DNA from 4 places in the Pseudomonas sp. SG20056 genome. Region 4 is predicted to be linked to each of the others. Evidence: riboswitches for the same ligand, from Rfam matches in the RefSeq annotation. Region 4 holds a riboswitch; each other region holds the start of a gene.
The links. A riboswitch is a leader RNA that binds a small molecule or an ion and turns the genes downstream of it on or off. The one in region 4 is predicted to bind cobalamin.
Positions count from the first base shown of each region.

Region 1: linked by a shared signal. The riboswitch ahead of RHP75_RS03450 (TonB-dependent receptor domain-containing protein) and the one ahead of cobG (precorrin-3B synthase) in region 4 are both predicted to bind cobalamin.
Region 2: linked by a shared signal. The riboswitch ahead of RHP75_RS17250 (energy-coupling factor ABC transporter permease) and the one ahead of cobG (precorrin-3B synthase) in region 4 are both predicted to bind cobalamin.
Region 3: linked by a shared signal. The riboswitch ahead of cobO (cob(I)yrinic acid a,c-diamide adenosyltransferase) and the one ahead of cobG (precorrin-3B synthase) in region 4 are both predicted to bind cobalamin.

Region 1 is NZ_CP134499.1:704,298-712,134, reverse strand. It holds gene ispA ((2E,6E)-farnesyl diphosphate synthase) at 1-199, shown strand, start outside; gene RHP75_RS03460 (carboxyl transferase domain-containing protein) at 313-3,600, shown strand; gene dxs (1-deoxy-D-xylulose-5-phosphate synthase) at 3,695-5,593, shown strand; cobalamin riboswitch at 5,660-5,873, shown strand; gene RHP75_RS03450 (TonB-dependent receptor domain-containing protein) at 5,973-7,837, shown strand, end outside.
Region 2 is NZ_CP134499.1:3,618,844-3,626,680, reverse strand. It holds gene RHP75_RS17275 (hydroxymethylpyrimidine/phosphomethylpyrimidine kinase) at 1-331, opposite strand, end outside; gene RHP75_RS17270 (7TM diverse intracellular signaling domain-containing protein) at 579-2,960, shown strand; gene RHP75_RS17265 (TetR/AcrR family transcriptional regulator) at 3,080-3,733, shown strand; gene RHP75_RS17260 (acyl-CoA dehydrogenase family protein) at 3,730-5,382, shown strand; gene RHP75_RS17255 (PaaI family thioesterase) at 5,392-5,847, shown strand; cobalamin riboswitch at 5,881-6,085, shown strand; gene RHP75_RS17250 (energy-coupling factor ABC transporter permease) at 6,140-6,820, shown strand; gene RHP75_RS17245 (hypothetical protein) at 6,825-7,568, opposite strand; gene RHP75_RS17240 (DUF3703 domain-containing protein) at 7,677-7,837, shown strand, end outside.
Region 3 is NZ_CP134499.1:1,905,449-1,913,285, reverse strand. It holds gene cbiB (adenosylcobinamide-phosphate synthase CbiB) at 1-890, opposite strand, end outside; gene bluB (5,6-dimethylbenzimidazole synthase) at 887-1,534, opposite strand; gene RHP75_RS09270 (cobyrinate a,c-diamide synthase) at 1,531-2,838, opposite strand; gene cobO (cob(I)yrinic acid a,c-diamide adenosyltransferase) at 2,835-3,446, opposite strand; cobalamin riboswitch at 3,556-3,781, opposite strand; gene RHP75_RS09260 (MliC family protein) at 3,849-4,442, opposite strand; gene RHP75_RS09255 (alpha/beta hydrolase) at 4,549-5,814, opposite strand; gene RHP75_RS09250 (hypothetical protein) at 5,879-6,199, opposite strand; gene RHP75_RS09245 (class I SAM-dependent methyltransferase) at 6,206-6,868, opposite strand; gene RHP75_RS09240 (C40 family peptidase) at 6,896-7,420, opposite strand; gene RHP75_RS09235 (C40 family peptidase) at 7,586-7,837, opposite strand, start outside.
Region 4 is NZ_CP134499.1:4,444,642-4,452,478, reverse strand. It holds gene cobF (precorrin-6A synthase (deacetylating)) at 1-49, shown strand, start outside; gene RHP75_RS20975 (DUF2971 domain-containing protein) at 105-1,058, opposite strand; gene cobJ (precorrin-3B C(17)-methyltransferase) at 1,367-3,028, opposite strand; gene RHP75_RS20965 (precorrin-2 C(20)-methyltransferase) at 3,139-3,891, opposite strand; gene RHP75_RS20960 (precorrin-8X methylmutase) at 3,888-4,514, opposite strand; gene cobG (precorrin-3B synthase) at 4,507-5,850, opposite strand; cobalamin riboswitch at 5,946-6,147, opposite strand; gene cbiE (precorrin-6y C5,15-methyltransferase (decarboxylating) subunit CbiE) at 6,206-7,408, shown strand; gene RHP75_RS20945 (cobalt-precorrin-6A reductase) at 7,405-7,837, shown strand, end outside.

The DNA.
Region 1 (7,837 bases), 740 kb from region 4:
CACCGCCACCCTGGGCAAGACCCAGGGCAAAGACCAGGCCCACGACAAGCCCACCTACCCCGCCCTACTCGGCCTCGACGCGGCCAAGGCCTACGCCCTGGAGCTGCGCGACCAGGCTCTGCATGCCCTGCGCCCATTCGATCAGGCCGCTGAGCCGCTGCGTGATCTGGCGCGCTATATCGTCGAGCGGCGCAGCTAACACAGCAGCGCCTTATCACCGGCATCAATAGCCCAACACTTACTCGCTAAGGCTTGGTTTACCTCGCTCACAGAGCGCCTAAGATGGCTGCAGAATAAAAATCTGGAGCCACCATGCCCTCTACATCTGCGCCCTTCGCCGCTCTGCTGATCGCCAACCGTGGCGAAATCGCCATCCGTATCGCCCGCGCCGCCAGTGAGCTGGGCATTCGCTCGGTTGCCGTCTACGCCGAAGACGACGCGGCTTCCCTGCATGTGCGTCAGGCCGATAGCGCGGTAGCCCTCAAAGGCCGTGGCGTGCCGGCTTACCTGGATATGGATCAGCTGATCGAGATTGCTCAGGCGCAGGACTGCGATGCGGTTCACCCTGGCTACGGTTTTCTCGCGGAGAACGCCGAGTTCGCCCGTCGCTGCCTGGCCGCCGGGCTGTGCTTTGTCGGCCCCAGCAGCGAGGTGCTGCAGCTGTTTGGCGACAAAGCGGCGGCGCGCGAGCTGGCCGAGCGCTGCGCCGTGCCGCTGGTAGCCGGGATCAATCGGCCGATCAGCCTGGAGGAAGCCCATGGCTTTCTCGCCGAACATGGCGCGGTCATGCTCAAGGCCCTGGCCGGTGGCGGTGGCCGTGGTATGCGTCCGGTGCTCAGTGCCAACGAGCTGGACGAGGCCTTTGCTCGCTGCCAGTCCGAAGCCCGCGCCGCCTTTGGCAACGATGCGCTGTATATCGAACAGCTGGTAAACCAAGCCCGGCATATCGAGATTCAGGTGCTAGGCGACAGCACGGGCGCGGTGAGCCATCTGTGGGAACGCGACTGCAGCCTGCAACGTCGCCAGCAGAAGCTGGTGGAAATCGCCCCCAGCCCGGACCTGCCCGCTGCCACCCGCGCACAGATGATCGAGGCGGCGCTGCAACTGGCCGGCGCGGCGCACTACCAGGGCCTGGGCACCTTTGAATTTCTGCTGGACGCCGAACAACCCGAGCGCTTCTACTTTATGGAAGCCAACCCGCGTATTCAGGTCGAGCACACCGTGACCGAACAGGTCACTGGCGTCGATCTGCTGCACACCCAACTTAAACTGGCCGCGGGCATCTCCCTGCGCGAGCTGGGTTTGCTCACGCCGCCGGCCCTTAATGGCTGCGCGGTGCAGCTGCGGATCAATCTGGAAAGCATGAGCAGCGATGGCAGTACCCGCCCGGCTGCCGGCACCCTGACGGCCTACCAACCGCCCAGCGGCCCCGGCCTGCGCGTGGACGGCTATGGCTACGCCGGCTATCCGGTCAGCCCCAGCTACGACTCGCTGCTGGCCAAGCTGATTGCCCATGCGCCGGACTACCCCAGCACCCTGCGCCGCGCCTACCGTGCGCTGTGCGAATTCCGCCTGGAAGGCGTGGCGAACAATCTGCACCTGCTGCAAAACCTGCTGCGCCTGCCACAGGTCACGGCCTATAACGTCAGTACGCGCTTCGTTGAAAGCCAGCTGGACGCACTGCTGGCGGCCCAACCACAAGCCCATCCGCATCGCTATTTCGCCGCCAGCGCCGCGACCACCGCGCAAACCGCATCGGCAGTCGATGCACCACCCGGCTGCATGCCACTGGTCACGCCCAGCACCGGCGTGGTGGTCAGCCTGGAAGTGGGCGAAGGCGATGCGGTGGCCGTCGGCCAGAACATCGCCGTACTGGAAGCGATGAAGATGGAGTTCGTGGTCAAGGCCAGTCACAGCGGCATCGTCCGCGCGCTGGCGGTACAGGTTGGCAGCGCCGTCGGCGAAGGCCAGCCGCTGCTGTTTATCGAGCCCGCGGCGGTGGCTGCCGGGCAAGGCCAGAACGAGGAAAGCCTGGACCTCGACTACCTGCGCGCCGACCTCGCTGAAGTGCTCGAGCGCCACGCTATCACTCGTGACGAGCGCCGCCCACTGGCCGTGGCCAAACGGCGTAAGACTGGCCAGCGCACGGTGCGCGAGAACCTCGCTGAGCTGCTGGATGACGGCAGTTTTATCGAATACGGCGCCCTGGCCCTGGCCGCGCAACGCCGCCGGCGTTCGCTAGATGAGCTGATCGAGCAGAGCCCGGCCGATGGACTGGTAGCCGGTATCGGCACGGTCAACGCCGAAGCGTTCGGCAGCCAGGCGGCGCGCTGCATGACGATTGCCTACGACTACACGGTGTTCGCCGGCACCCAGGGCGTGATCAACCACAAGAAGACCGACCGCATGCTCGGTCTCGCCGCGCAGTGGCGCTTGCCCCTGGTGTTGTTTGCCGAAGGTGGCGGTGGCCGCCCCGGGGATACCGATTTCGTCGGTGTGGCCGGACTGGACTGCCACACCTTTGTCGGCATGGCCAAACTCTCCGGCCTGGTGCCGTTGGTGGGCGTGGTTTCGGGCCGCTGCTTTGCTGGTAACGCCGCCCTGCTTGGCTGCTGCGATGTGATTATCGCCACTGATAACGCGACTATCGGCATGGCCGGCCCGGCAATGATCGAAGGCGGCGGCCTCGGCAGCTTCAAGCCTGAGCAGGTCGGCCCGGTCAGTGTGCAGGGCCCCAATGGCGTCATCGACGTGCGGGTGTCCGATGAAGCCGCAGCAGTGCAGGTGGCCAAGCAGTACCTGAGCTACTTCCAGGGTGCGCTCAGCGCATGGGACTGCGCCGATCAGCGCGAGCTGCGCCACCTGATCCCGGAAAACCGTTTGCGCGTGTATGACATCCGCCAAGTGATTGCCACCCTCGCGGACAGGGACAGCGTGCTGGAACTGCGCCGCGAGTTCGCCCCAGGGCTGATCACTGCCTTTATCCGCATCGAAGGCCAGCCATTCGGCCTGCTGGCCAACAACCCAGCACACCTCGGCGGCGCCATCGACGCGGTTGCCGGCGACAAGGCTGCGCGCTTTATGCAGCTGTGCGATGCCTTCGATATTCCGTTGCTGTCGCTGTGCGACACCCCCGGCTTTATGGTCGGCCCGGAAGCGGAGAAGCAAGCCACGGTGCGCCATGTGTCGCGCATGTTTGTCGCCGCCGCCAGCCTGTCGGTGCCGTTCTTTACCGTGGTGCTGCGCAAGGGTTACGGCCTCGGCGCCCAGGCCATGGCCGCCGGCAGCTTCCATTCGCCGCTGTTTACCATCGCCTGGCCCAGCGCCGAGTTTGGCGCCATGGGCCTGGAAGGTGCCGTACGCCTGGGTTTTGCCAAGGAACTGGCGGCCGCGGAAGAACCCGCCGCGCGCCAACAGCTGTTCGACAAGCTTGTAGCTAAGGCCTACCAGAACGGCAAAGGCATCAATATGGCTAGCTTCCTCGAGATCGATGCGGTGATCGACCCTGTGGAAACCCGCGCCTGGCTGCTGCGCGGACTGAATGCCACGCCACGGCCGGCTGCGCGTGCAGGTAAGAAGCGCAGCGTCGATACCTGGTAATCCAGAGGATGCCGGACTGGCCGAACCATGTTTGGGCAGTTTCCGGCGCTTCGGGTAAACTGCCGCATCTTTTACACCTATAACGATCTGCCTGATGCCGACGACCTTCCACGAGATTCCCCGTGAGCGCCCGCTGACGCCCCTTCTAGACCGCGCCAATACGCCGGACGAGCTACGCCGTCTGGGCGAAGCCGAACTGGAAACCCTGGCCGACGAGCTGCGCCAGTACCTGTTGTATACGGTCGGGCAGACCGGCGGGCATTTCGGCGCGGGCCTCGGCGTGATCGAGCTGACCGTGGCCCTGCATTACGTCTTCGACACCCCGGATGATCGCCTGGTGTGGGACGTCGGCCATCAAGCCTACCCACACAAGATCCTCACCGGGCGCCGCGAGCAGATGGGCAGCCTGCGGCAGAAGGACGGCATCGCCGCCTTCCCGCGCCGCTCGGAAAGTGAGTACGACACCTTTGGCGTCGGCCACTCCAGCACCAGCATCAGCGCCGCCCTGGGCATGGCCATCGCCGCACGCATCCAAGGCAGCAAACGCAAGAGCGTAGCGGTGATCGGCGATGGCGCCCTGACCGCAGGCATGGCTTTCGAGGCGCTGAACCACGCCAGCGACGTCAACGCCAATATGCTGGTGATCCTCAACGACAACGATATGTCGATCTCCAAGAACGTCGGCGGCCTGTCCAACTACCTGGCCAAGATCCTCTCCAGCCGCACCTACGCCAGCATGCGCGAGGGCAGCAAGAAGATCCTCTCGCGCCTGCCGGGCGCCTGGGAAATCGCGCGCAAGACCGAAGAACACGCCAAGGGCATGCTGGTACCCGGCACCCTGTTCGAGGAGCTGGGCTGGAACTATATCGGCCCGATCGACGGCCACGACCTGCCGACCCTGCTGGCCACCCTGCGCAATATGCGCGACCTCGACGGCCCGCAGTTTCTCCATGTAGTGACCAAGAAGGGCAAGGGCTTCGCCCCGGCCGAAGCCGACCCGATTGGCTACCACGCGATCACCAAGCTGGAGCCTATCAACGCACCAGCAGCACAACCCAAGCAGGCCGCCGGCCCGAAATACTCCAGCGTATTTGGCCAATGGCTGTGCGATATGGCCGCGGCAGACCCGCGCCTGGTCGGCATTACTCCAGCAATGAAGGAAGGCTCGGATCTGGTGGCCTTTAGCGAGCGCTATCCCGAGCGCTATTTCGACGTAGCCATCGCCGAACAGCATGCGGTGACCCTGGCGGCCGGCATGGCCTGCGATGGCGCCAAGCCGGTGGTGGCGATCTATTCGACCTTCCTGCAGCGCGCCTACGACCAACTGATTCACGACGTGGCTGTGCAGCACCTCGACGTACTGTTCGCCATCGACCGCGCCGGCCTGGTCGGCGAAGACGGCCCGACCCACGCTGGCAGCTTCGACATTTCCTACCTGCGCTGCATCCCCGGCATGCTGGTGATGACGCCGAGCGATGAAAACGAGCTGCGCCGCATGCTCACCACCGGCCATCTGTTCGATGGCCCGGCAGCGGTACGCTACCCACGCGGCAGCGGCCCGAATGCGGCCATCGAGCCTGGCCTGGAGCCACTGGAAATCGGCAAGGGCATCGTTCGGCGCCAAGGCAGCCAAGCGGCCCTGCTGGTATTCGGCGTACAGCTGAGTGAGGCGCTCAAGGTGGGCGAGGCACTCGACGCCACCGTGGTCGATATGCGCTTCGTCAAACCGCTGGATGAGGCATTGGTACGCCAGCTGGCGGCCAGTCACGAACTGCTGGTGACCATCGAAGAGAACAGCGTGATGGGCGGTGCCGGCAGTGCGGTCAGCGAGTTCCTCGCCCACGCTGGCATCCTCAAACCCGTGCTGCATCTGGGCCTGCCGGACTATTACGTCGAGCACGCCAAACCGGCGCAAATGCTCGCTGAGTGCGGGCTGGATGCCGCCGGTATCGAAGCTTCCGTCCGTGCGCGCCTCGACAGCGTTTCTGCATGAATACCGCTCATCCAGAGCTAAATCAGGCTTGCTTGTAATTCATCCAACCGCGCATTAAGGTGCGCGGCGTTTTACTTCCGCCAAGGTGCGCCCTTCCACAATGAAGCGGCGTTAAACGGGAAGCCGGTGCGTTCTGAGGAACCATCCCGGCGCTGCCCCCGCAACGGTAATCGACCGCAGAACCGTTCTGCACGTCACCTCAACGCCACTGGGTTATCCCGGGAAGGCGAGGCGGCGCACGTCGAGAGCCCGGAGACCGGCCTTGCTGGATGTGACTGGTGTTGCGGAGGGCATCACCGTCAAGCTCAGGCTGCGTTCGCGCGCCCGTTCTTGCCCCTGCCCTCCTCAAAAGTCGTTCGACCTTTTGAGGATTCTCTACGTGAAATTGTCCCGTCTTGCCCTGGCTGTGGCGCTGATGCCGCTGGCTACTCATGCAGATCCACTTGAGTTGCAGCCATTGGTTGTGACCTCCGGGCGTCATGCCGAACCGGTCCAGCAGACTACAGCTGCAACCACAGTATTCACCCGCAAGGACATAGAACGCCTGCAAGTGCGTAGCGTGGCTGAGTTACTTGAGCGCGTACCCGGCGTCAGTGTCAGCCGTACCGGCGGCGCAGGCAGCCAGACCGGCCTGTTTGTGCGCGGCACCTCAACCGCGCAAACCCTGGTTCTGGTAGACGGCCAACGTATTTCTGCCGCGTCCAGCGGCACCAGCAGCCTGGAGTTTCTCAGCCCGGAGCAGATCGAACGCATTGAAGTCGTGCGCGGCGCGCGTTCGGCGCTGTATGGCTCCGATGCCATCGGTGGCGTCGTACAGATTTTCACTCGCCAAGGCAGTGGCGACGGCCTCAAGCCTTATGTGCGCCTTGGCGTCGGTAGCAACCAGACCTTCGAGCGCAGCCTTGGCGTGTCCGGCGGCGACGCGCGGACTCACTTCAACCTGGGGGCTGCACTCGATGAAACCCAGGGGATCGACGCCACGCGCGATAACTTCGGTGCCAATGGCGATGACGATGCCTACCGCAATAAATCGCTGAGCCTGAATCTCTCGCATCGCTTCAATGACGATCTGAAGATCGGCTTCAGCGCCCTCGACCAGCGCGGCCAGAGCGAGTTTGAGGACATCTTCAGCACGTCACTGCCCACTACGGACTTCCAGCTCAGCAGCCTGTCCAGCTACATCGATGCCAATCTCAGCGAAGCCTGGAATAGCCGCCTGGAAATCGGCCACAGCGAGGACAAGCGCGACACTGGCAACGACCAGCCACAGGCTGGTGCGGACTCGCTCTACAGCTTCAACACCTATCGTGACTCGGCTAACTGGGTGAACACTCTGACCCTCAGCGAGCGCCACCAGGTGCTGTTTGGCGCCGACTGGTACGAAGACCGTCTGCGTAGCGACACGGACTTTGTCGAGGACTCGCGCTGGAATCAGGCGGCATTTATTCAGCACAGCTACAACGCCGAATACTTCTTAACCGAGCTAGGTCTGCGTCATGACAAGAACCAGCAGTTCGGCAGTAAAAACACCTGGAACGCCGCACTGACCGTGCCATTCAATGACGACAACGACCTAATCCTGTCCTACAGCGAAGGCTTTCGCGCGCCGACCTTCAACGACCTGTACTACCCCGACTTTTGTTTCGGCGGCTTTTGCTCCGCGAGCGCCAACCCGGACCTGGAGCCAGAAACATCCAAAAGTTATGAGGCACAGTGGCGCAGCCGCTACAGCGAAACCGGCACCCTGGAACTATCGCTGTACCGTATCGACCTGCAGGACGCGATTGTTCTCGACCAGAACTTCATTCCGCAAAACGTGCAGACCGCTCGCATAAACGGGTTCGAAGCGGCGCTCCAGCAGGAACTGTACGGCTGGCAGGGCAACCTGACACTCGCGCTGATCGACCCACGGGATCGCGACACTGGCCACACTCTCGCACGCCGCGCCAAACGTACGCTGAGCCTGGATTTAGACCGTCCGTTCGGTGACTTTTCAGTAGGCGCCAGTTGGCGCGCAGTCAGCGGCCGCTATGACGACGCCGCCAATACCCGTGAGCTGGGGGGTTACGGCCTGCTTAGCCTGCGCGGCAAATGGCAAGCGACCAAGGAAGTGGCATTCGACCTGAAACTGAACAACCTCTTCGACAAGGACTATGCCGAAGCGACCTACAGCACCACCAACGGACGCTTCGGCTACAACAGCGAAGGCCGCACCGCGCTGTTTGCCGTGACCTGGACACCTCA
Region 2 (7,837 bases), 830 kb from region 4:
CCGGATCGCAGACCAGCGGAATACCCGGCAGGCGCTGCATGATTTCCAGTACGGTTTCGACCATCTCGACTGAGCCGAGCATGCCCAGCTTTACGGCTTCGACCGGCAGGTCGTTGATCACCGCATTGGCCTGGGCCAAGACCCATTCGCGGTCGAGCACGCGGAAGTCGGAAACGTTGACGGTGTCCTGCACGGTCAATGCGGTCACGGTTGGGGCGGCGTGACAGCCTTGGGCGAGCAGGGCTTCGATATCGGCTTGCAGGCCGGCACCACCACTGGGGTCATGACCGGACAGGCACAGCACTACGGGGCGAGAGGTAGGCGTTTTCATGGTGCGCGAGCTTACCACCAAACCACGGCTTGCAGACCCCGAAACGCCAGGAAAGCCAGTCGGACGGACGATCTGTCGCATGTCGGCACAGGGCTGTTGCCTCAACTGGGGAAGAGCAAAAATCTCAATACAGTTCAGGTTTTTCCTGGGGCTCTGGCGCAAGGGCCTATGCTAGAGTGCCAGCATCCAAATACACCGCTGCTAGCAACGCTACCTAGGCGCTGCTGGCTTACTCTGGCTGAGTTGCATGCACTACATCCTTCTCTGTTTCTTCATGCTGGTGCCAGGGTTGGCCAGTGCATTGGTTTTTGACGAAAACACCCGCAGCCTGCCGCTCGGCACGGCCATGTCGGTATTCGAGGATGTACGTGGCGATGCCAGCATCGAGGACATCACCTCACCGGCTTTGCAGGCCAGCTTCCGTCAGCACGACAAAGGCGTACTGAACGCGGGCTATTCGCGTTCAGTGTTCTGGCTGCGCCTCGACCTGGAATACCGCCCGCAGCAGGCGACAGATGTACGGCCCTGGTTGCTGGAACTGGCCTATCCACCGCTCGACCATGTGCAGCTGTACTTGCCCGATGCGCAGGGAGGCTATCAACTGAGCCAGCACACCGGCGATGCCTTGCCGTTCTCCAGTCGTGAGATCAAGCAACACAACTATGTGTTCGAGCTGAAGTTGCCGCCGGGGCAGCGGCAGAGTGTTTACTTGCGCCTGGAAAGCCAGGGCTCGATCCAGGCACCATTGACCCTCTGGGCACCCAATGCCTACCTGGAAGAGCAGCCGGCGCGCATCTATGTGCTGGGCATCATCTACGGCGTGCTGCTGGTGATGCTGATCTACAACCTGTTTATCTTCCTTAGTGTGCGCGACACCAGCTACCTGTATTACATCCTCTACATCGCCTCGTTCGGTTTTTACCAGCTGTCGGTCAACGGCGCGGCCATCGAGTATTTCTGGCCCAACAGCCCCTGGTGGGCGAATGCCGCCACGCCGTTTCTGATTGGTGCGGCCGCGTTGTTTGGGTGTCAGTTCGCCCGCAGCTTCCTGCATACCGCCGAGCACAGCCCTTGGGTCGACCGCGCCCTGCTGTTGATGATGGGCTCCGGTGTGCTGGTTATGACCCTGGCACTGACGGCCAGTTATGCCCTGTCTTTGCGTTTGGCCACCTACCTGGCGCTGGGCTTTACCGTAGTGATCTTCAGCGCTGGCATCCTCGCCTGGATGCGCGGCATGCGTGTGGCGCGTTATTTCATCATCGCCTGGACCGCCTTTCTTGCGGGCGGAATGATCAACACCCTGATGGTGCTGGGCTACCTGCCGAATATGTTCCTCACCATGTACGCCAGCCAGATCGGCTCTGCGCTGGAGGTCGGTCTGCTCTCGCTGGCCCTGGCCGACCGCATCAATGCGATGAAGGAAGAGCGCACGCGCATCCTGCAGGAAGCCGGGCTCAAGCTCGAAGCCTTTAACCAGGAGCTGGCCAACAGTAACCGCTTGAAGGATGAGTTCCTCGCCACCGTCACCCACGAGCTGCGCACGCCGATGAACGGGGTGATTGGTTCGCTTGAACTGATGCAAATGCTTGAGATCGATGGCGAGCTGGCGCACTACCAGCGCACTGCCGCCAGCTCCGCCCGCGACATGATGCGCATGGTCAATGACATTCTCGCTCTCACCGAGCTGCAGGCCGGCCGCCTGTACCCGCGGCGCGAGCCGTTCAGCCTGCGTGGCCTGTTCGACGGTTTGCGTGCGCAGTACGCGCCGCGCGCCGAGGAAAAGGGCCTGCGCTTTATTCTGGAGCTGGACGACAGCCTGCCCGACACCCTTGAGGGCGACGCCAACAAGCTGGTGCAAAGCCTCAATTGCCTGCTGGATAACGCCATCAAGTTCACCCTGCATGGCGAAGTGCGGGTGCGGGTCAGCCGTGGCGGCACGGCCAGCGATATTCTGCCGCTGCGCATCGAGGTGATCGACAGTGGCGTGGGTTTCGCGGTGCCGGCCGACGGCAAGCTGTATCAGCGCTTTCAGCAGCTGGACGGCTCGATGACCCGCGAGTACGGCGGCCTGGGCATTGGCCTGGCGATCTGCCGGCAACTGGTCGACCTGCTCGGCGGCGACCTCAGTCATGAGTCCCAGCCAGGGCAGGGCAGCTGTTTTCGCCTGGAGCTGCCGCTGGCCTTGCCGGTGCAGATGACCACTCCAGCCGCAGTCGTGCTACGCGCCGCCGGCCCGGCGCTGCGCGCGCCAGAGCAGTGCACGGTGCTGATCGTCGAGGACAATGCGATCAACCAACTGGTGACCCGCGGCATGCTGCTCAAGCTGGGTTATCAGGTGCGTACCGCCGATAACGGCGCTGAGGCCCTTGAGGTGCTGCGTAACGAAACCATCGATGCGGTATTGCTGGATTGCCAGATGCCGGTGATGGACGGTTTTGCCACCTGCCGGGCGCTGCGCAATCTGCCCGGCTGCCAGCTGCTGCCGGTGCTGGCAATCACCGCCCACAGCCACAGCGGCGACCGCGAGCGCTGCCTGGCCGCCGGTATGAGTGACTACCTGGCCAAGCCGGTGAAGTTCGAGCAGCTGCGCAATCTATTGCACGACTGGGTGCTCTGCCGCGAGTCCTAATCGCATGGGTTGTATACGCCAGCAGCTGGCCAATATGCCCGCTGTTGTGCCCGGAATCGCCCTTTAGCCAAACTTTGAATCCTGATTCACTTGAGCAATAGTGAATCAGGATTCAGACCATGGCCTATCGCACCACTGCCCTGCGTATCGACCGCGATCAAGCATTGCGGGAGCGCATTATCAGCGCCGCCCTGGCACGCGTAGCTGAGGGCGGCTTTGCTGCGCTGACCATGCAGGCGTTGGCTGAGGATGTCGGCATTGCCACCGGCAGCCTGTACCGCCATGTGCGCAGCAAGGGTGAGCTGGCGGCGGAAGTGTTTGCTGTGGCCAGCCAGCGTGAGGTGGATGCCCTGGCCGCCACCGTACGCGGGCCGGGTAGCCCGGTGCTGCGTCTGTCCGAGGGATTGCAGCGCTTTGCCGCGCGGGCCTGGGACAGTCGCCGCTTGGCCTTCGCCCTGATCGCCGAGCCGGTTGATCCTGAAGTCGACGAGCAGCGCCTGCTCTACCGCGAAGCCTATGCCGATCTGTTCGTCGAATTGCTGCAGGAGGGCGTCGCCCAAGGTGTGTTCCATGTGCAGCAGATCAACCTGGTTGCAGCCTGCCTTGTCGGCGCCATTGCCGAAGCCCTGGTCGGCCCGTTATCGCCGCCTGCGCGTGCCGCCCGTGAAGCCGGATACCCCGCCCCCAGCCTGGCTGAAGTCAGCCAGGCCCTGGTCACCTTTTGTCTACGCGCCGTGGGCGCCCAATTGCCCGTAGAGGAGCCTCAGCCATGAATGCCAGCCAACACGCCGAAACCCATGAAGTGTTCAATCAGGTGCCGCCGCTGGACGGTGCCAACCTGTACCGCGTTGACCTGCCGCTGCAGGAGTGGACCAAGCGCTTTGGCGGTGGCTGGGCTGCGCAGCGCCTGGATGTGTATGGCAGCCTGGCGGGCGGCGAGCTGATGGCCGCAGGCTTTCTCGCTAACGAGAACAAGCCGGTGTTCAAGAGCCACGACCGCTACGGTCATCGCGCCGATCTAGTGGAGTTTCACCCGGCCTATCACCAGTTGATGAGTGCAGCCATCGAGCATGGCTTGCCGTCCATGCCCTGGACCGACCCGCGCGCCGGCGCCCAGGTGGCACGCGCCGCCATGAGTTACCTGCACAGTCAGGCCGAAGCGGGCAGCGGTTGCCCGCTGACCATGACCTTTGCCAGCGTGCCCGCACTCAAGCTACAGGCCGATGTGGCCGAGAAGTGGTTGCCGAAAATTCTGTCTACCCAGTACGACCCGCGCAACCTGCCAATCGAGCAGAAAAGCGGCGCGACCATCGGCATGGCCATGACCGAAAAGCAGGGCGGCACCGATGTGCGCGCCAACACCACGCGCGCCTACCCGGTGGGCCTCGGTGGTCCCGGTCAGGCTTATGAGCTGGTGGGGCACAAGTGGTTCTGCTCGGCGCCGATGTGTGATGCCTTTCTGACCCTGGCGTATACCGCCAAGGGCCTGACCTGCTTTCTGCTACCGCGCCACCGGCCGGACGGCACGCGCAACGAGTTCTATATCCAGCGCCTGAAAAACAAGCTGGGTAACTGGTCGAACGCCTCCAGTGAAGTGGAGTTTCGCGGTGCGCTGGCCTGGATGGTTGGTGAAGAAGGCCGTGGCGTGCCGACCATTATCGAGATGGTCGCGCTGACCCGTTTCGACTGCATGATTGGCTCCAGCGCGCTGATGCGTCAGGCCCTGACCCAGGCCTCACACCACTGCGCTCATCGCCAGGTGGGCGGTCGTGTACTCAGCGAGCAGCCGCTGATGCAGAACGTACTGGCTGATCTGGCCCTGGAAAGCGAAGCGGCCCTGGCGCTGACCATGCGCATGGGCAAGGCGCTGGATAACCCGCACGATGAGCAGGAAGACAAGTTCGCCCGCCTGGTCACCGCCGTGGGCAAGTATTGGATCTGCAAACGCGCGCCGGCCATGATCAACGAGGCCGCCGAGTGCATGGGTGGCGCGGGGTATGTCGAGGACACCATCCTGCCAAGGCTGTACCGCGAAGCACCGGTCAACTCGACCTGGGAAGGTTCGGGTAACGTGCAGTGCCTGGACGTGTTGCGCGCACTGTCCAAGGAGCCGGGCGTGCTTGATGCGCTGTTTGCCGAGCTGGGCGACGGTCATGGTGAAGCGCGGTTGAAAGCCCATATCACGCAATTGCAGGCGGATTTCCGTGACACCGCCGATATTCAGTATCGCGCCCGTCAGCTCACCGAAGACGTGGCCCTGGCGCTGCAGGCCAAGCTGTTGCTGGAAGCCGGTAATGCGGCCGTGTCGGACGCCTTTATCGCCAGCCGTCTGGGCGGGCAGGGCGGGCGGGTCTACGGCACCTTGCCGCGTGGGGTGAATGTCGAGGCGCTGGTTGCGCGCAGTACGCCGCACCTGATCTGAGGCCTGAACATGCACAGCAGTCTGTTTGAGCGCTTAAAGGTCTGGCTGACCGGCGATATTGCAGCGGATTACGGTATCTCCCTGCTGCAGGCCGTCGCCGGGGTGGCGAGCTTCAGCAGTCAGCCGCCGGCCGTGCACTTCAATCCACTCGGCGGTGTGCATGGCGGCTACACCGCCACGCTGTTCGATGCGGCGTTGGGGTTGGCGGTGTATTCGCAGGCTAGTGCTGAGGAGGTCTACGTGACCGCCAGCCTGCAGGTGAATTACCTGCGCCCGATTGGTCTTGCCGCCTTGCCGCTGCATACCGAGGCCTGCGTGCAGCAGCGCGAAGGGCGACAGGTCGCGGTGCAGGCCACGCTGCATGATGCCCAGGGGCAACTGTGCGCCAATGCCAGTGCGGTATTCACTTGCTTGCGTCATACGGCGTCAGGCGCTACTGAGTCCGTTGGGCTAGCTGCGCGGTAAACGCCGGGCCTCTGTCATTTCTCGTGGCCGCCGGGTAAGGTGGCCGCCGATGGTTCCAGCTCGTGTGGTGCGACTGGATGAAAAGGGAACAGGGTGAAGCGCTCGTCGCCAATGCCCTGGCTGCCCCCGCAACTGTAAACGGCGAGCGACGCCCAGATGCCACTGACCGTAAGGTTGGGAAGGCGGGTGGCGCATCAAGCCGTGAGCCAGGAGACCTGCCATCGAAGCCGGGCGCTTATGCCCATCCCCTCAATCCGGATCATCGCGCGGTGGGCGCGGTACAGGAATCGCTATGCACATCGAACCAGAAGTCGTTACTGGCGCCAAAATTTTCCTCAGTTATGCAACAGCCGCAGGTGCCTTTGGCCTCTGCGCCAAACTTGCCCTCGATAACGTACGCAGCAACGGTGGCGCTGCCGCCCTGGCTTTGCGTAGCTTGCTGACCACTGCCTTGGTGTTCTGCTTCTTCGAGGTCTTTCCGCATCATGCGGTCGGGGTTTCCGAGGTACACCTGATCCTCGGCTCGACCCTGTTGCTGCTGTTTGGCGCTGGCGCAACGGCGATTGGTTTGGCCGCAGGCCTGCTGTTGCAGGGGCTGCTGTTTGCCCAGTTTGACCTGCCGCAGTACGGCATGAACGTCACCACGCTGCTGGTGCCGCTGTGGGCGATCAGTGTGCTGGCCAAGCGCATCATTGCACCGGGTACTGCTTATGTTGATCTCTCCTACAAGCAGGCGCTGGCGCTGTCGACGGCCTATCAGGGCGGCATTGTCGCTTGGGTCGGTTTCTGGGCGTTCTACGGCAACGGTTTCTCCGCTGAGAACCTGATGGCCGTGGGCAGTTTCGGCCTGGCCTATATGAGCGTGATCCTCATCGAACCGCTGGTTGATCTCGGTGTGCTGGCCGCTGCCAAGGCGCTGTCCGCGTATAGCCGTGGGCCGCTGTTCAACACGCGTCTGCATCAGCCGGCCTGATTGATTACTGGCGACGCTGCCAGATCAGCTTGCCGGTATTGCTCTCAGTGACCAGGTACTGGTCACTAAAGCGATAGTAGGCGGCAGGCTGATAGTCACTGCGGCCCTGCATCTGCACTTCCAACAGGCCGTTGTTACTCTGCCAGCGGCCGCTGTATTGCAGCTCGCCAGGGCTGTCGTAGTTCCAGTCGGCGCCACCTGCCACGCTACGTGTCCATTGTGAAACGCTGCCGTCGCCCTGCAGTTGCAGGATCATCTGGGTGGTCATGGAGGCGAAATTGGCGCCGCCGCTGTTGATGATCTTTTCGTGCACCCAGGTGCCGATCAGCGCCGGGTCGCGTGTGGCGTTGTTGCTTGGGCTGTTAGCTTGAGCGGTTGCGGCTGCACTGAGGTTCTGCCGGTGAAACAGCGCCTTGCGTTCCAGGGTGGCCCCGGTAGTCGGGTTACGTGCGGCAATATGAGCGTTGAGCATGCCATTGGCGTAGGTGGCATTCATATTGGCAATCAGCTGCCCAGATTGCGCTTCGCTGATCTGCGCGCGGAGCAACTGGCCGTCAAAGTTGCCGCTGATTTGCAGGCGTAACCTGCCACCCTCCACATATTCTCCCGTGACCTGCTGGCCCTGGCTGCGCAGGTGCATTTCGGCTGGCTGGCCATCCAGCGTGGTCAGGTAATGGCCATCCAGGCTATCGGCTAGCAGAAAACTGGGTAATAAACAGAGCACAAGGGTGAGCAGCGCGCGCGGCATGAGTGTTCCTTAGGCAATTGGCTGACAGAAGATTAGCAACGGATGCTTGACCTGGGGGCCGCCCCGCACTTGCAGACTGGTGACGCAGCTTAATAGAGGAGCGTTGCCATGACCCGTGAACAAGCCTTCTGGCAGGAATACCAACTGTCCCGCGCCCAGCGCGGTATTGATCCGGCAGCCGAGCTGCGCCATCTGGAGCGGGCGCATATTCTCGGTCAGCGTTATTTCAGCGAACACCTGCGCAGCCACCTGTGGATGCTTGCCTGGGC
Region 3 (7,837 bases), 1.9 Mb from region 4:
CACAGCACTAGCAGCGCCAGCCACAGCAGCACGCCGCCGTAGACCAGATTGACTGCCCGTTCGATATCCCGCGCCCGGGGCGGCGGCCCCGCACCCAGATCAGGCCGCACATGCACCTCACCGTGATATTCCGCCGCCCCGCCCAGGCTGACGCCCAAGGCCCCTGCACCCGCTGCCATCACGGGGCCAGCATTCGGGCTGTCCCACAGCGGCGCCTGGGTGCGCCAGCAACGCAGCGCCAACAGGGTTTTACCCAGCAACGCGTAGGTCAAGGCGACCAGCCGCGCAGGCAGGTAATTGAGTGCATCGTCGATCTTCGCCGCGGCCCAGCCGAAGCGTTCAAAGCGTTCATTGCGATAGCCCCACATAGCGTCCAGGGTATTGCTCAGGCGATACAGCACCACCCCCGGTGCGCCAGCCAACACAAACCAGAACAGCGCGGCGAACACCGCGTCGCTGCCGTTTTCCAACACCGATTCGCTGCCAGCGCGGGCCACACCCGTGGCATCCAGTTGCGCGGTATTGCGGCTGACCATATAGCCAACCCGCTCGCGGGCCAGGCGCAAATCGCCCAGACGCAGCGCCTGCGCCACTGGCATGGCATGCTCACCCAGGCTTTTCAGACCCAGGGCGGCATACAAGGCCATGATCTCCACCGCCCAACCCAGCCCGCTGATCTCACTCAACAGCCAGGCCAGCAGGGTCAGCGGCAATACCGCCAGGCACCATGCGCTGACGCCATGGCTGCGCCAACCGCTGCCCGCCGGATTGAAGCGTTGCTCGATACGCTCGGCCATACGACCAAAGGCCACCAGCGGGTGCCAGCCCTTGGGTTCGCCAAAAATCGCATCCAGAACGACTCCGGCGCAGGTACTCAGCACCAGGCTCATGGCGTGCCCCACTGATTCTCGAACAGCAACTCGCTGAGCGGCCGAGGCTCAGCCCAACCCTGCTGCACCAGCATCGGCGCCTCATAGAATTCCGTCACTGGCCCCAGGCACAGCACCGCCAACGGTTTGCTACCCGTCGGCATATTGAGCAGATCCGCCAGGGCTTGGGGCTCGAAAAGCGACACCCAGCCCATGCCCAAACCCTCTGCACGGGCCGCCAGCCAGAGGTTCTGAATCGCGCAGGCCAGGGATGCGAGGTCCATCTCCGGCAAGGTGCGGCGGCCAAACACATGGGCCTCACGCCCCTCCATCAGGGCCACCACCAACAGTTCGGCGCAGTCGCGAATACCCTCGACTTTCAGCCGCATAAACTCGTCGCTGCGCTCGCCCAACGCCTCGGCGGTGCGCGTGCGCTCCTCCTCTACCAGGCCGTGGATCGCTTCGCGCAAGGCCGGACGGGTGATGCGAATAAACCGCCAGGGCTGCATCAAGCCCACGCTGGGCGCCTGATGCGCAGCTTCGAGCAAGCGCGCGAGCAACTCGGGAGCCACCTCGCCACCGCTGAAATGGCGCATATCGCGGCGCTCAGCGATGGCGCGGTAGACCGCCGCACGCTCTTCGGCACTGAAGGCCTGCTCGCTCATGCCGGCGCACCGGGACAAAACAGCGCGGCAGCGGCAACCGGGTCGGACGGCAGATAGAAGTGAATATAGGAGGCGGTCATCCGCCCCTGGCGATAGACCGCCTCACTGGTGCGCTTGTAGTTCGGGCACTCTCCACGGGTCAGCGGTTGCAGTTCGCTGCTGAGCGCCGAGTAGTGAAAACTGTGGCCGCGCAGCAGCCCTTCTGGCAGCTCAGCCTGTTGCAGGGCCATGGCGGTCATACGTGGTTGCAGGGTCGCCTCGCCGTTTAACAAACCGAGCATCTGCCCGCTGGCGCCCTGCTTGTCGGTCAGTTTGTCGAGCAGGTAAAGCATGCCACCGCACTCGGCGTGGATCGGTTTGCCTGCCTCGTGGTGAGCGCGGATTGCCTCGGCCATAGCCTGGTTGGCTTCAAGTTGCTCCAGATGCAGCTCTGGGTAACCGCCGGGCAGGTACAGGCTGTCGACATCCGGCAACTGCTCATCTGTAAGCGGCGAAAAGAACTGCAATTCGGCACCCAGTTCGCGCAGCAAATCGAGGTTGGCCTGATAGAGAAAGGCAAAAGCGCTGTCGCGTGCTACGCCAATCCGCACATCCTTGAGCAATTGCGCGGGCCTTGCCTGCTCTGGTGCGGCGAAGCTGACTGGCGGCGGCAGACTGGTATCGGCACTGGCAGCCAAAGCATCGGCGGCGGCGTCCAGACGGGCATCCAGGTCGAGCAGTTCGCCCGCCTGAACCAGGCCGAGATGGCGGCTCGGTAAACCGACCTCGGCGCTGCGTGGTAATGCGCCGTACCAGCGGATCGAGGCCGGCAGCACATCACGCAGGATCTCGCCATGCCGCACACTGCCAACCCGGTTACCGAGCACGCCAGAAAACGGCAGATCCGCCTGGAAGGTCGCCAGGCCATGCGCCATGGCGCCGAAGGTCTGCGCCATGGCCGAACCGTCGATCACCGCTAGCACCGGCACACCAAAGTGCCGGGCCAGATCGGCTGCCGAAGGCGTACCATCGAACAGGCCCATCACCCCTTCAATCAGAATCAGGTCAGCCTCACCCGCCGCCTCCCAGAGCAGACGACGGCTCTCGGCTTCACCGACCATCCACAGGTCGAGCTGATACACCGGCGCACCGCTGGCGCGAGCGAGAATCATCGGGTCAAGAAAGTCCGGGCCGCATTTGAACACCCGCACGCGCTTGCCCTGGCGTGCATGCAAGCGCGCCAAGGCCGCGGTGACCGTGGTTTTACCCTGACCGGAGGCCGGTGCCGCGATCAATAACGCGGGGCATGAGCGGGCGCTGTTCAAAACTCCACACCCTTCTGCGCCTTAACCCCGGCCTTGAACGCATGCTTGACCAGGCTCATCTCGGTCACGGTATCCGCGGCCTCGATCATGCCCGGCAACGCGCCCCGACCAGTTACTACCACATGCTGTAGCAGCGGCCGCGCCTCGATATCGGCGAGCACCGCGTCGAGTTCCAGATATCCGTATTTCAGAGCGATATTCAGCTCGTCGAGCACCACCAGACCGATGGCCGGGTCATTCAGCAGCTGCGCCGCCACCGTCCAGGCTTCGCGCGCCTTGTCGATATCACGCTGGCGATCCTGGGTCTCCCAGGTAAAGCCCTCGCCCATCACGTGGTAGCTGACTTCATCGGGAAAACGGCGAAAGAAGGCTTCTTCGCCAGTGCTGGCTGCACCCTTGATAAATTGCACCACGCCCACCTTGAGGCCGTGGCCCAGGGCGCGGGCGACCATGCCGAAGGCGCTGCTGCTCTTGCCCTTGCCATTGCCGCTGTGCACCAGCAGCAGGCCATACTCATCCTGGGCCTGGGCAATCTTTTCATCGATAAGGGCTTTCTTGCGGGCCATGCGCGCCTTGTGCCGGGCGTCACGTTCAATCGATTCAGTCATCGCACTGCTCCACCGCCACAGGGCGATCTGGCTTGAAAAAGCATGCGGGGATAGGGAAAGCGCGGGCCTGCGCACAGCGCACACCACACGCCAGCCATCGCCCTCCGCGATGCCGTGGACTGCAGCAGGCCGGTCTCCGGGCTTGTGAGCGAGCCGAATGGCTCACGACCGCACCTTCCCATGCATCACGCACAGTGGCTCTTGCGGCGTTTGACTCACTTACCGTTGCGGGGGCAGCGTCGGAATAGCGGGCGTTCACACGCACAGCGCACCGACTTCCCTGTTTCACCCCGCACACGCAATGCGTTGGGGGCACCTGCTACAAGGCGCGAAGGTTAGAGAGTTCATGATTAAGCGTCAAACGAATGCGCCATTTGGCGCAGACTGCTTAAGCCACCAGGATTACTTGGCCTGACACTTCATCTCGGGCGAGCCATAGCCCCACACCACGCTCGCCTCACCCTGGTGCTCCCAGAATGATTCGTTGCGCCCCTGATATTTGCTGCCGCTGGCTGCAGGTTGCTGGTACATCAGCGCCACGCTGTCAGCAAACTCGGCCAGCAGGGTCCCAGGCTCGGTGGGGTAGTAGGTGACGATGACTTCCTTGGCTGGCAGGTCATCGCATTGAAAATGCACCGGACCGGTCCCTTTCAGTAACGCGTAGCGCGCCTGCAATTCGGCAATCCGCAGGCGATAGCTCTCGGCTACACACTGCTCACGGTCAGCGGCCTTCCAGCAGTCATTGCGGCCTTTTATCCAACCTCTCTGCTCAGCCTTGAGTACAGGAGGATGCTGATTTTCGGCCTTGGCCGAAGCCTGCTGATAAACACTCGCCATTTTCTGATCAAGTTCGGCCAGAGCAGGCGTCTGACAAATCAGCTCCTCGATACTGCCAGCCGCTACCTTGGCACAGCTGAACGCTGGCTCAGCCGCCTGCAGGGTCGCTAACGGCAGGCCGAGCAGAGCCAAAATGGCAAAACGCTTAGGGGTGAACATGCTGATTCCTCATTCGCTATCCGTTGGTTTTTACTAGCCATATCCAGACTTACATCCTGCTGGCACCAAGCTGCATGTTTCGTCACTTAAGGCCAGACCAGAACACCTACCACTGCCCCTTGAGTACCCGCCGGGTTGCTTCACGTACCGTCAGCGGGTAGTCAGTATTCATGTACCAGACTGCCGGGTGCTCGGTGACAGAGAGCGCCCGCTGATCCGGCGGCAGGTTGGTACGCAGCAGCAAGATCACATCACTGCTGACCCAGGGGTGACGGTACCAGTAGTGATGCCCGACGATATCAAAGCCGCGCTCGCTGCTATTACCGGACACATCCAGCAGAGTGACATTGTTCAAGTGCCGCCTGCGGGTGAACTGGTGCAGGCTCTGCTCGGCCCGACTGCTGCCAATCCGTGCGCCACCAGGCATCAGGCGCTGCGCGTAATCCAGTGCCTCGTCCTGATCGGACACAGTGATCATCACCTGCTCAGCGACGCGACTGATTGCCGGCAGACGCCCCTCAAATACTTCCTCGGGGACATCCGCAGCGGCAAACACCACTGCGCCAATCCGATAACGCGCCTGCAACTGCGCGGTATTCAAATCCGGATGACGATTCTGGAACGTCTGCAACGCCAGAGATGCCACGCGCCCACCGGCGCTATAGGCGATCAGGTTGATCCGCTCGGCAGCGGTATGCCGCGCCAGCAGTTCGATCAACTGCGCCAACGCCTGGCTAGAATCACGAGCGCGATTCACATCAATGCCGAGCAGATAGCTGGCAATGTTCTGGTGTGACGGCCAGTCGAACGCCAGACCGACAAAGTCGCGCCCGGCAAAATGTACCAGCTCGCCCGTCAGTTCACAGGCATTGGCGAAATCCACCTTGGCACCATGCACATAGATGATGATTTCCTTGTCGCGGGCGTTGTCCAGCGCCAGGTTGATCGCATCGACATAGCTCTGCACCGGCGGCGCCAAAGGCACATCAATCGGCCGCAGCACCGGCAGTACCGCTGTTTGCTGAGCCGCAATCAGACTCAGTGGCAGCTCACGCGCGCGCAGCTCGCTAACCGAAGCCGAATGCAATTGCGACCAATCACTCTGCTGGTCGCCCAAACGCACCTGGGCACGCCCCAGTTGCAAGGTTGGACTGACGCGATTGCCATAGCCCACGCCCTCTGGCGCCCGGGTAGTGGCGTAGAACAGTGCCACATCGGGCACCCGTTCTGCCGGTGACAAATGGGCGAAAGGATCGATAGCAGCCTGGTGATAAATCACCGGCGTGCTCATCAGCATCAGCGGCGTTGGCCCAGCACAGGCGCCCAACAGCAGAGCAAGGCATACACATGACAGCGCGCGTAAACAGGTCATCGGCAGTCGCCACTACTAAGGGGTCAGAAGGTCATCACAAACAAGCAGCAAGCCTAGCCGCGATTCAATGTCTGGGCATAAAGCCCGCCGGCTTGCTGGCCAGCCACTCAACAAACGTACGTAGGCGTTCGTCGCTGAGCAGGCTGTCGCGATTGTTATAGGTCAGCGCCAGCTCCTTTTCGCTGAACAGCCGGTGGATCTGATTGTGGCAGGCACGGCAGACCCAGAGCGTGGCGCTGATGCGCTCGCTTTTGCCGAAGCGCTTCTGCACATAAACCTTGTTGTGCAGCGCCTTGGGGATCAAATGGTGACGCGTCAAAGCGGCCGCACGGGCGCAGAGCTCGCAGGCATCAGGTTGTTCGGGCAGACGAATCGGTTCAGGCATACGGGTTCAGCGTTTACGGCACAGGCTCAAACCGTCGCCCAACGGCAACAAGGACAGGTCGAGGCGTGGATCATCCCGCAGCGCCAGGTTAAGCGCCTGAATGGCTCGGGTGTCGTCGCTTTCGGGGTTCTGCTCAAGCACACGTCCGCTCCACAGGGTATTATCGAACAGGATCAGTCCACCCTGGCGCACCAGGCGCAGGGCATGTTCCAAATAGGCTGGGTAATTGGCCTTGTCGGCGTCGATAAACAGCAGGTCGATACTGCCAGCCAAACCTTCAGCTTCTAGCTCCGCCAGGGTCTGTAGCGCCGGCGCCAAACGCTGTTCGATACACCCACTCAATCCCGCTTCGCGCCAATAACGCTCGGCAGTGGCGTTGTACTCAGCGGGGATGTCGCAGCAGATCAGTCGACCACCTTCGGGCATGGCCTGGGCCATGCAAATGGCGCTGTAGCCGGTAAAGGTGCCCACTTCGACAATCCGCCGCGCGCCGGTCAACTGCACCAGCAAGGCCATAAACTGCCCCTGCTCAGGGGCAATCTGCCAACGCGCCGTACTCAGCTGTGCGGTTTCCTCGCGCAGACGTTTGAGCAGCGGTGTTTCACGTAGGGAAACATCCAGCAGATATTGATACAGGGCGGAATCGAGATTGAGCGTTCGGTTGGTCATGCCTACTCCCTCTGCAAACCAAAGCTGTCAGGGGTTGCGCGCCAGTTCCGGGGTGAACACGCGCTTGGCATTCAGGTAGGTGCGCTGCCAATACGTATTGCTCAGGCTGTCCAGGCGTACGGTGCCGCCGCTTGAAGGTGCATGAACAAAACGGCCATCGCCGACATAGATGCCAGCATGGCTAACCTGACTGCCGCCATTGGTGGCGAAGAACACCAGATCACCACTTTGCAGGCGGTCGCGGCCGACGGTTGGGGCGCGCATGCTGATCAGCTCGCGGGTCGAACGTGGCAGTTTAATGCCCGCCGCATCGCGGTAGACATAGCCAATCAGACCGCTGCAATCAAAGCCGCCATCCGGGGTATTGCCGCCGTAGCGATAGGGTGTGCCGACCAGGCCGAGGGCGCGAAACAGCACATCTTCAGCATTGCCGTTAAAGCTGCTGTGGGGCGCTTGCACGACGGGTTGCGGGATTGGTGCAGGAGCACGACTGGAGCAGGCGCTGAGCAGCGCGACAACAACCAGCAGACTGAAACGGGCGAGAGCGGTCATGGATAAGGCGATCCTGAGCCGAGATGCGCCCTACTCTGCCGACTTGCGCACCACAGAGCAAGCTTTAGATTAGTTTTGCCTGGTAAGGCATTGAAAACTATCGAGATGCATCAAATACGAAAAGCTGGAAAGCGGCTGCACAACCGGCAGCCGCCGTCCGCAGGCTCAAGGATGGCGTGTCACGCTGTCACTGGGAGCCAGCGCCAGGGCACGTTTGGCCTCGATAAAGGTACGCGACCAGTAGCGATCATCCAGGCTATCGACCCGCACGCCGCCGCTGCGGCTGCTGCTGGAGTGGATAAACTGGTTATCGCCCATATAGATACCGGCATGGCTGACGCGATTACGGCCATTGGTGCTGAAGAACAGCAGATCGCCCGGCTCCAGCTCATCACGCGATACCAGCGGGGCGTCGAT
Region 4 (7,837 bases):
GATTATGGATAGCTACTTGCTGCGGAAACGGGAGAGGGAGAGCGTTTAAGCTGGGCGGTGGACAAGCAAAGCGTTGTCCACCATTGGTTATCCGGGCTACTTGCTTATATTTCCTCAAACTCAATGCTGTAATAGTCCATATTTCTGGTGGCTTTCCATATATCCAAATATCCGGTAGAGCAGGCGTGCTTTCCTTGAATGTCAGCTTTGGTGAACTTCGAATTTAAACCTATCAAGCAATTATTTATTGAGCTGGATGATAATTTCATCAGATATATCGTCTTGGGATTTTTGCTTAGCTTGGCCAGCTCCATTGCTACAGCCGTTCGCTCAGCGTCGTCGGCAACCTCAAAGAGATTAACAACGCATGAGCCTGTATTGATGTCTAAAGTTGAATATCTAGCATTTTTTATTCTATTTTGTATGTTCAGATTACCAACAGAACGTATATCTGGAATTATCACTCGATCAGCTTGCTCTAACCTAAGAATCACGCGATGCTCTTGTTCATAAACCCACTCATCACTCTTTTGTAAAAAAATCTCATATAGAACCCTGTCGGCACCCTCTGCCGATATATTTGAATAATCATAATCAAACTTATCGTTTCGGTATCTCAAGCCCTTTCTATAAGAAACAGGCGTGGGAGTGCCATCGAACTTCGACCATTTCTGGCCCCAGGCAGAGTTTATCAAGCAATCTGCCCTAAATAGTCGCTCAAAAATTGAACCTATTTGAGGAAAGTATGCTACGCCAGCAACAATCCCTTTGTGTTCGTTGGCATAATGCGCCCACATTAGAAGATTTTCTTTACTTTCAGTGAAGCTGATTACACCTATGTGGTGCATCCTCAAATCAACATACTGCGAAAATTTCAACTCGCCAAACTTCGGATCCCAAGAAGTTGGCTCATCAAAATGGCTGGCCATTTCATCTAAACTTTTACGACAGAATGCCGCCTCAAAAGGATCATTCAATACGCTTGGTTGCGAAAGACGAATAAATCCCTCATCGAAAAAGTCACGAGGTTCGCTCATGTATTTAAAGAGTTGCTTCAATGGCGCCTCTTCTTAATATTTCGAAAACATAATTATAAGTAGCTGGCACATGTGAGGTGATTCTTACACCATTTGTGTCGTATTACATCCGTGGCTCACCTGTAACCCCAGATCTAATTTAGCCGATCACTCAAAACGCGACATGGGGCTGATGGAAAAGCGACAAAAGTAGACGGGAGGTTACGAAGTCGTTGGCAACGTGTCCATATCCTGTGCTGGCGGGAGCGTTATTGTCCGCGAGAGACCGCTTTGGCCGTTTTCAGCCCACCACTTGATGCCGGCGATGGGTATCGCAGGCTTAACCCATCCTACGACTGTGGATAACTCCGCGGCGTATACACCCACTCCCCACCCTCAGCACGCGGAAAGCGGCAGGTCTGACTGGAGCCGATTATTACCAGAGTGCGCATATCGACCATCTCTGGGGTGAGTTCTCCGAGGGTGAGTGTGCGCAGGGTTTCGCCGGGGCGGCCGATATCGCGGCCTAGCACCACCAGGGTTTCCGGGGTGCGTTGCTGGCGGATGATCTCCAGCGCAGCGCCGAGCTGCCAAGGGCGGGCTTTGGAGATGGGATTGTAGAAGGCCATCACCAAGTCAGCGGCGGCGGCGTGGGCCAGGCGTTTTTCGATAATCGCCCAGGGCTTGAGGTTGTCCGATAGGGAGATCAGGCAGAAGTCGTGGCCCAGTGGTGCGCCGGCCTTGGCTGCGGTGGCCAGCGCAGCGGAAACGCCAGGGAACACCTGCAGGTCGACCCGCTGCCATTCTGCGTCGGCTGATTCATGCAGGGCTTCCAGCACGGCGGCGGCCATGGCGAACACCCCAGGGTCGCCGGACGACACCACCACCACGCGCCGCCCGCTGGCGGCTAGCTCAAAGGCATGGCGGGCGCGCTGCATTTCTTCGCGGTTATCGGTGCAGTGGCGCACCTGCTCCGGGCGCAGCGGGCCGGCCATATTGATATAGGTTTCGTAGCCGAGCAGGTCCTGCGCTTCATCCAGCGCCTGGCGTGCGGCGGGCACCATAAATTCGGCGGCACCGGGGCCGAGACCAATCACCGTCAGGCGGCCACGGGGCCGACCGAGCTGATTGGCGTCGATGGGTGCAGCGGCCAGCAGCAGGCGCAGGTTGGCGTGCTGGCTGTGCAGCGGCGGCAGTTGCTGCGCGTCGTCGATAAAGCGCAGCGGTAATTTGAGTTGTGCGGCGGCGTGGTGCAGCTCGGCTTTGGCCATCAGTTCTGGTTCGGCCAGCAGGCAGGCCAGGCTTTGCGGTGCCAGGTTGCTGGTTTGCAGCGCCTGCTGCAGTTCGCTAAGTAAATCGGCGCCGGCATGCTCGACCCATACAGCGACTTGCTGCGGATGGATCAGCAGTTCATCGGCATTGGCCGCGCGGCTGTGCGGGCTGATATGGATAACCCGGTTGGCGTGGTTATCCACCGGCAGTTTGGCCTGAGCCAGCCAGGGCGCGTCGCCTTCGATACGCACGGCCTGGCCGCCGAGTAGGTCGCTGACAAAACCCTTGCCTTGCTCAAGATCGGCCAGCACATAGCCGGCCGGCGGCTCCAGCAGGCAGGTGCCAAAACGCAGTTCGCCGCTGGTGGTGATCGCCGCGCTGACCTGCAGGTGCGCGGCAAGCTCCCGCGCCATGCGGTTGACCCCGCCCAAGCCGCCAAGCAGCGGCACCACGGCGCTGCCATCTTCGGCCACGGCCAGCACCGGCGGTTCGCTGTCTTTCTCGCCGAGCACGGCGGCCAGGCTGCGAATCACGATACCGGCGGCACACAGCACGATCAGCGGCGTACCGGCGCGGTAGAGCGTGCGCAGGGTGTCGCCAAAGTCTTCATAGGTGCGCTCAGCGTCCGTCACTCGGCTGTGCAGGCCGTGGATCTCAGCCTGTGGATACAACGCCTGGATGCGCCGTGCGCAGGGCAGGGCGGAGGGGCCGAGGATAATGATGGCGGGGACGCTGGTCATAAGGTGTTCCATCTGTTCTGTGGGAGGGGCTTTAGCCGCGAGCTACATAAGGCATGTCGCTGCTAAAGCGGATCGCCGTCCGGCCCCTCCCACGGGTTATTTGCAGGCGGTTAACCGCGCCATTTCTCGCCGGGAATCACGATCATCGAGAAGTACGGTGAAGACATTGGCTCCACTTCATCCAGCGGCACGATGCGCTGGTTGCCCATGGTGGCGCGTTCGACGTAATGGGCGCGCTGGTCGATGCCCAGCTCCTGCAGCACACGGCGGACTTTCTCGAAGTTGCGCCCCAGCTTCATCACCACGGCGGCCTCTGCATCTTTCAAGCGCTGCTTAAGCTCGGCTTCGGGCAGCACGCCGGAGAGCACGCTCAAGGATTGGTTGCGGTACACCAACGGGGTGCCGAGCACCGAGGCGCAGCCGAGCATGGAGCACACGCCGGGCACCACTTCCACGTCGTAACGGTCGGCCAGGCGGTCGTGCAGGTACATATAGGAGCCGTAGAAGAACGGGTCGCCTTCGCAGATCACCGCCACGTCCTGGCCGGCGTCGAGCCGGGCGGCGATCTGCACCGCGCAGGTGTCGTAGAAGTCGCTGATCACATCTTCATAGCTCAGCGGCGTGGCGAGTTTTTCCGTGGTCACCGGATAGACCAGCGGCAGGCGCTGCTGCGTGTCCGTCAGGTGCTGTTCGATGATGCCGAAGGCGTTGCCGCCCTGGCCCTTGTTGGCTTTGGCCTTGGCCACAAAGTAGCCAACCACGGCGGCCGATTGCAGCAGGCGCAGGGCCTTGAGGGTGATCAGCTCCGGGTCGCCGGGGCCGACGCCTATGCCGAGCAGGCGGCCTTTTTGCACAGTCATCACTCCACCTCCGTGGCCAGGGCGTTGACCGCCGCCACCGCCATGGCACTGCCGCCGCGACGGCCACGCACAATTACATAGGGCACGCCACGGCTGTCGGCAGCGAGAGCGTCCTTGGACTCCGCCGCGCCGATAAAGCCCACTGGCATGCCGATAATCAGCGCCGGTTTCGGCGCGCCGGCGTCGAGCATTTCCAGCAGATAGAACAGCGCGGTGGGGGCGTTGCCGATCACCACCACGCTGCCTTCCAGGTGCTCGCGCCAGTGTTCCAATGCAACTGCCGAACGGGTATTGCCCAGCGCGCGGGCCTGCTCGATCACGCCGTCGTTATGCAGGGTGCAGATCACCGGGTTGTTGGCGGCCAGGCGCGGACGGGTGATGCCCTCGGCGACCATCCGCGCATCGCAGAGAATTGCCGCGCCCTTGGCCAGGGCGGCGCGGCCGGCAGCACCGGCCCCGGCGGAGAAGCGCAGATCCTGCACCACATCGACCATGCCGCAGGCGTGGATCACGCGCACTGCGAGTTTTTCCAGGTCTGCCGGGATCGCCGACAGGTCGGCCTCGGCGCGGATGGTGGCGAAGGACTGGCGGTAGATTTCCTGGCCGTCGCGGATGTACTCAAGCATCGCTGTTTCCTGTTGCGCAGTGGGCGGCGAACCAGTCGCCGGCCTCGTCGATAGTCATGGCGCTGGCCAGCAGTTGGCCGAAACCGGCCGCCTCGGGCGTGCGTTGATAGAGCTGGTAATGCCCGGCGCTGCTGGCCAGCAGGGTAAAGGGCGCGGTATGCGCGGCGGCGCAGGAGCGCGGGCAGGCGCTGAGATGCACGTGCGGCCGTGCGCTGCTGGCGCCTAGGCGCTCGGCGAGATGCAGGGCATCGGCCTTGCTGTCGGCCAGGCCTTTGCCGCAGGCGCTGGAGCCGGTGCAGGCGATCAGCTGGCTAAGCGGTTCCTGTGCATCGATCAGCAGGCCCAGTTCGGCCAGTTTGTGCAGCAGGTTGTCTGCCGAGCGCTCGGGGATATTTGGCAGCAGCAGGCCCTGCCAGGGCGTCAGGCGCAGGCTGGCATCGCCGTGCTGCTCGGCCAGATCGGCCAGGGCGTTGAGTTGTGCGGCGTCGATTCGACCCAGACGTGAAGCGGCGGCAACCATGCAAAGGGCGTTTTGCTGCTGTGGATAAATGCCCATCGGCGCGCGTGGGCTGACTGGTTTGTGTTGCCAATCGGTCGGTGGCGCCTGAACGGTAAAGGGCAGGCGCGTTTGCAGCTGTTGCAGCAGTTGGTGGGCGGGAATCACGCTCAGCAGCTGGCGCATCCGGCTGTGTTCGCTGCCAGCCAGTTCGATAAACAGCCTTAGCAATTGTTCCACCAGCGGCATGACTTGCTCAGCCTCGACCACGCCCAGCGGCCGGTCAGTCGGGCAGCCGGCCAGGCCAAAGGCCAGTCGGGTTGGCGTGCCAGGCAGGGCGCTTAGCCAGATATCGTGGCGGTGTTCGAGCATGGCCAGGGCTTCGCCGCCGTCCAGCTGCAGGGCGAACTTGGCCGACAGCCCATGCAGCGCCGGGGTGTTTTGCAGCAGGTCGAGCAGCGCGGCGGCCAGCGGGCGGGTATCGAGCAGGGCCTGCGGGTCGAGGCCGGCGGCGGGGCTGAGCAGTAGGTTGCGTACATCGTCGGAGGCTGGGTTGCTCGGGCCAAGGCCGGCGGCGAGCAGGCGTTCGATCAGTTCGGTCTGTTGGCCTGGCAGTACGCCGCGAATTTGCAGATTGCTGCGGTTGGTCAGCTCCAGCACACCGCTGGCGCAGCGCTCGGCCGCCTCGGCGATGGCGCGAGCCTGCTGACTGCTGAGTACGCCGCCGGCCAGCTTGACCCGGCAGATGCCGCCATCCAGCGCCTGTACGATGCGCAGCAGGCCGGGGCACGCGCTAGGGCGTGGGTCGGGCAGGTCGGCGGAGGTTGGACAGTCGTGCAAAAAGGGTCACCAACAACAAAGACGCGGCGACCGAACCAGCGAAATCCGCCCACAGGGGATTTCATGGCATCGGTACACCCCGCCCGATGTTGGCACTCGCGACTAGCGTCGTCGGCAGGTCTCCTGGCTGACAGGTCATCATCTGGCGCGGCCTTCCCAGTTTCCCAGTGGCGCAGTTGCGGCAGACTCGCTGTTTACAGTTGCGGGGGCAGCTCGGTCACGATCAGCGGATCGCTCCGGATTCCCTCTTAGGCCCCTCGCACCATGGCGGTGGGCACCGACGAAGGCTGTATTATGCCCGCTTTGTTTGATGCGCTGACACCCTAGCTTGTCGGGCGGGGGCAGAGGAGTGGGTATGACAGCCTGGTTAACCCTGGTGGGCATTGGTGAAGACGGTTATGCCGGCCTGGGTGAGGCGGCGCGTCGGGCGCTGGGCGAGGCGCAGTGGATTGTTGGCAGCCCACGGCAGCTGGCGCTGTTGCCCAGCAATCTGCCAGGGCAGCACGAACGCTGGCCGAGCCCCTTTAGCCTGGAGCCGGTACTGGCGCGGCACGGTACGCCGGTGTGCGTGCTGGCCAGCGGTGATCCGCTGTTCTATGGCGTGGGTGCGAGCCTGGCGCGGCAGCTGCCGGCTGAGGAATTGCAGGTGTTCTCTGCGCCCTCATCCGTCTCACTGGCTGCTGCTCGCCTGGGTTGGCCACTGCAGGACGTGACGGTGCTGTCGCTGGTGGCGCGGCCGTTGGCGGCGCTGCAGGCGCAGATTTTCCCCGGCGCGCGGCTGCTGCTGTTGAGCAATGACGGCGACAGCCCGGCGGCGGTGGCCGAGCTGCTGCGTGAACGCGGTTTTGGTCCCAGCCGTTTGACCGTTCTGGAGCACCTGGGCGGCGATCAGGAACGGCGCATCGATGGTCTGGCCAGCGATTGGGCATTGCCGCGCGCGGCCGACCTTAATTTGTTGGCAATCGACTGTGTGGCGGGCGCTGAGGCGCGCCTGCTGCCGCTGACGCCGGGTTTGCCGGATGATGCCTATCAGCACGATGGCCAGCTGACCAAGCGCGACGTGCGCGCTATCACCCTGGCGCGCCTGGCGCCGCAACCCGGTGAGCTGCTCTGGGATGTCGGTGCCGGCTGCGGTTCCATCGGCATCGAGTGGATGCGCGCGCACCCCAGCTGCCGGGCGCTGGCCATTGAGGCTGATGCCGGCCGTCAGGCGCATATCCAGCACAACCGCGATGCTCTCGGCGTGCCGGGTCTGCAACTGGTCGCCGGCCGCGCGCCCGAAGCTTTGGCCGGATTGGCTGCGCCGGATGCGATCTTTATCGGTGGCGGCGTGACCATCCCCGGCGTGCTGGAGCAGTGCTGGGCCAGCCTGAAACCGGGCGGGCGCCTAGTGGCCAATGCCGTGACCCTGCAAAGCGAAGCGGCACTGGTGGCCTGGCGCGAGCAGGTGGGCGGTGAGTTGACCCGTATCAGCGTGGCCCAGGCGCAGCCGTTGGGCGGTTTCGACACCTGGCGCAGCGCCTTGCCGATCACTCTGCTGGAGGTGCGCAAGCCGTGAGCCCGCGCATCCTGCTGCTTGGCGGCACTACCGAGGCCTTGCGTCTGGCGCGCCGTTTAAACCCCGAAGCCATCTACAGCCTGGCCGGGCTGGGTCGGGTGCCGGATGACTTGCCCTGCCAGGTGCGCGTTGGTGGCTTTGGCGGGGCCGAAGGATTGGCGGAGTTTATCCGCGAGCAGTGCATCGAACTGCTGTTGGATCTGACCCACCCCTATGCCGCACAGATCAGCGCCAATGCCGTCCGCGCCGCCGAGTTGAGCGGAATCGCCTGCTGGGCGCTGCGTCGTCCCGGCTGGCAAGCCGGCGAGGGTGATGACTGGCGTGAAGTGGATAACTGGGCCGGTTTGGTCGAAGCCCTGAAGGATTTCCGCCGTCCGCTGTTTACCCTGGGCCGCGAGCCGCTGGAACACCTGCACGAGATACCCCTGC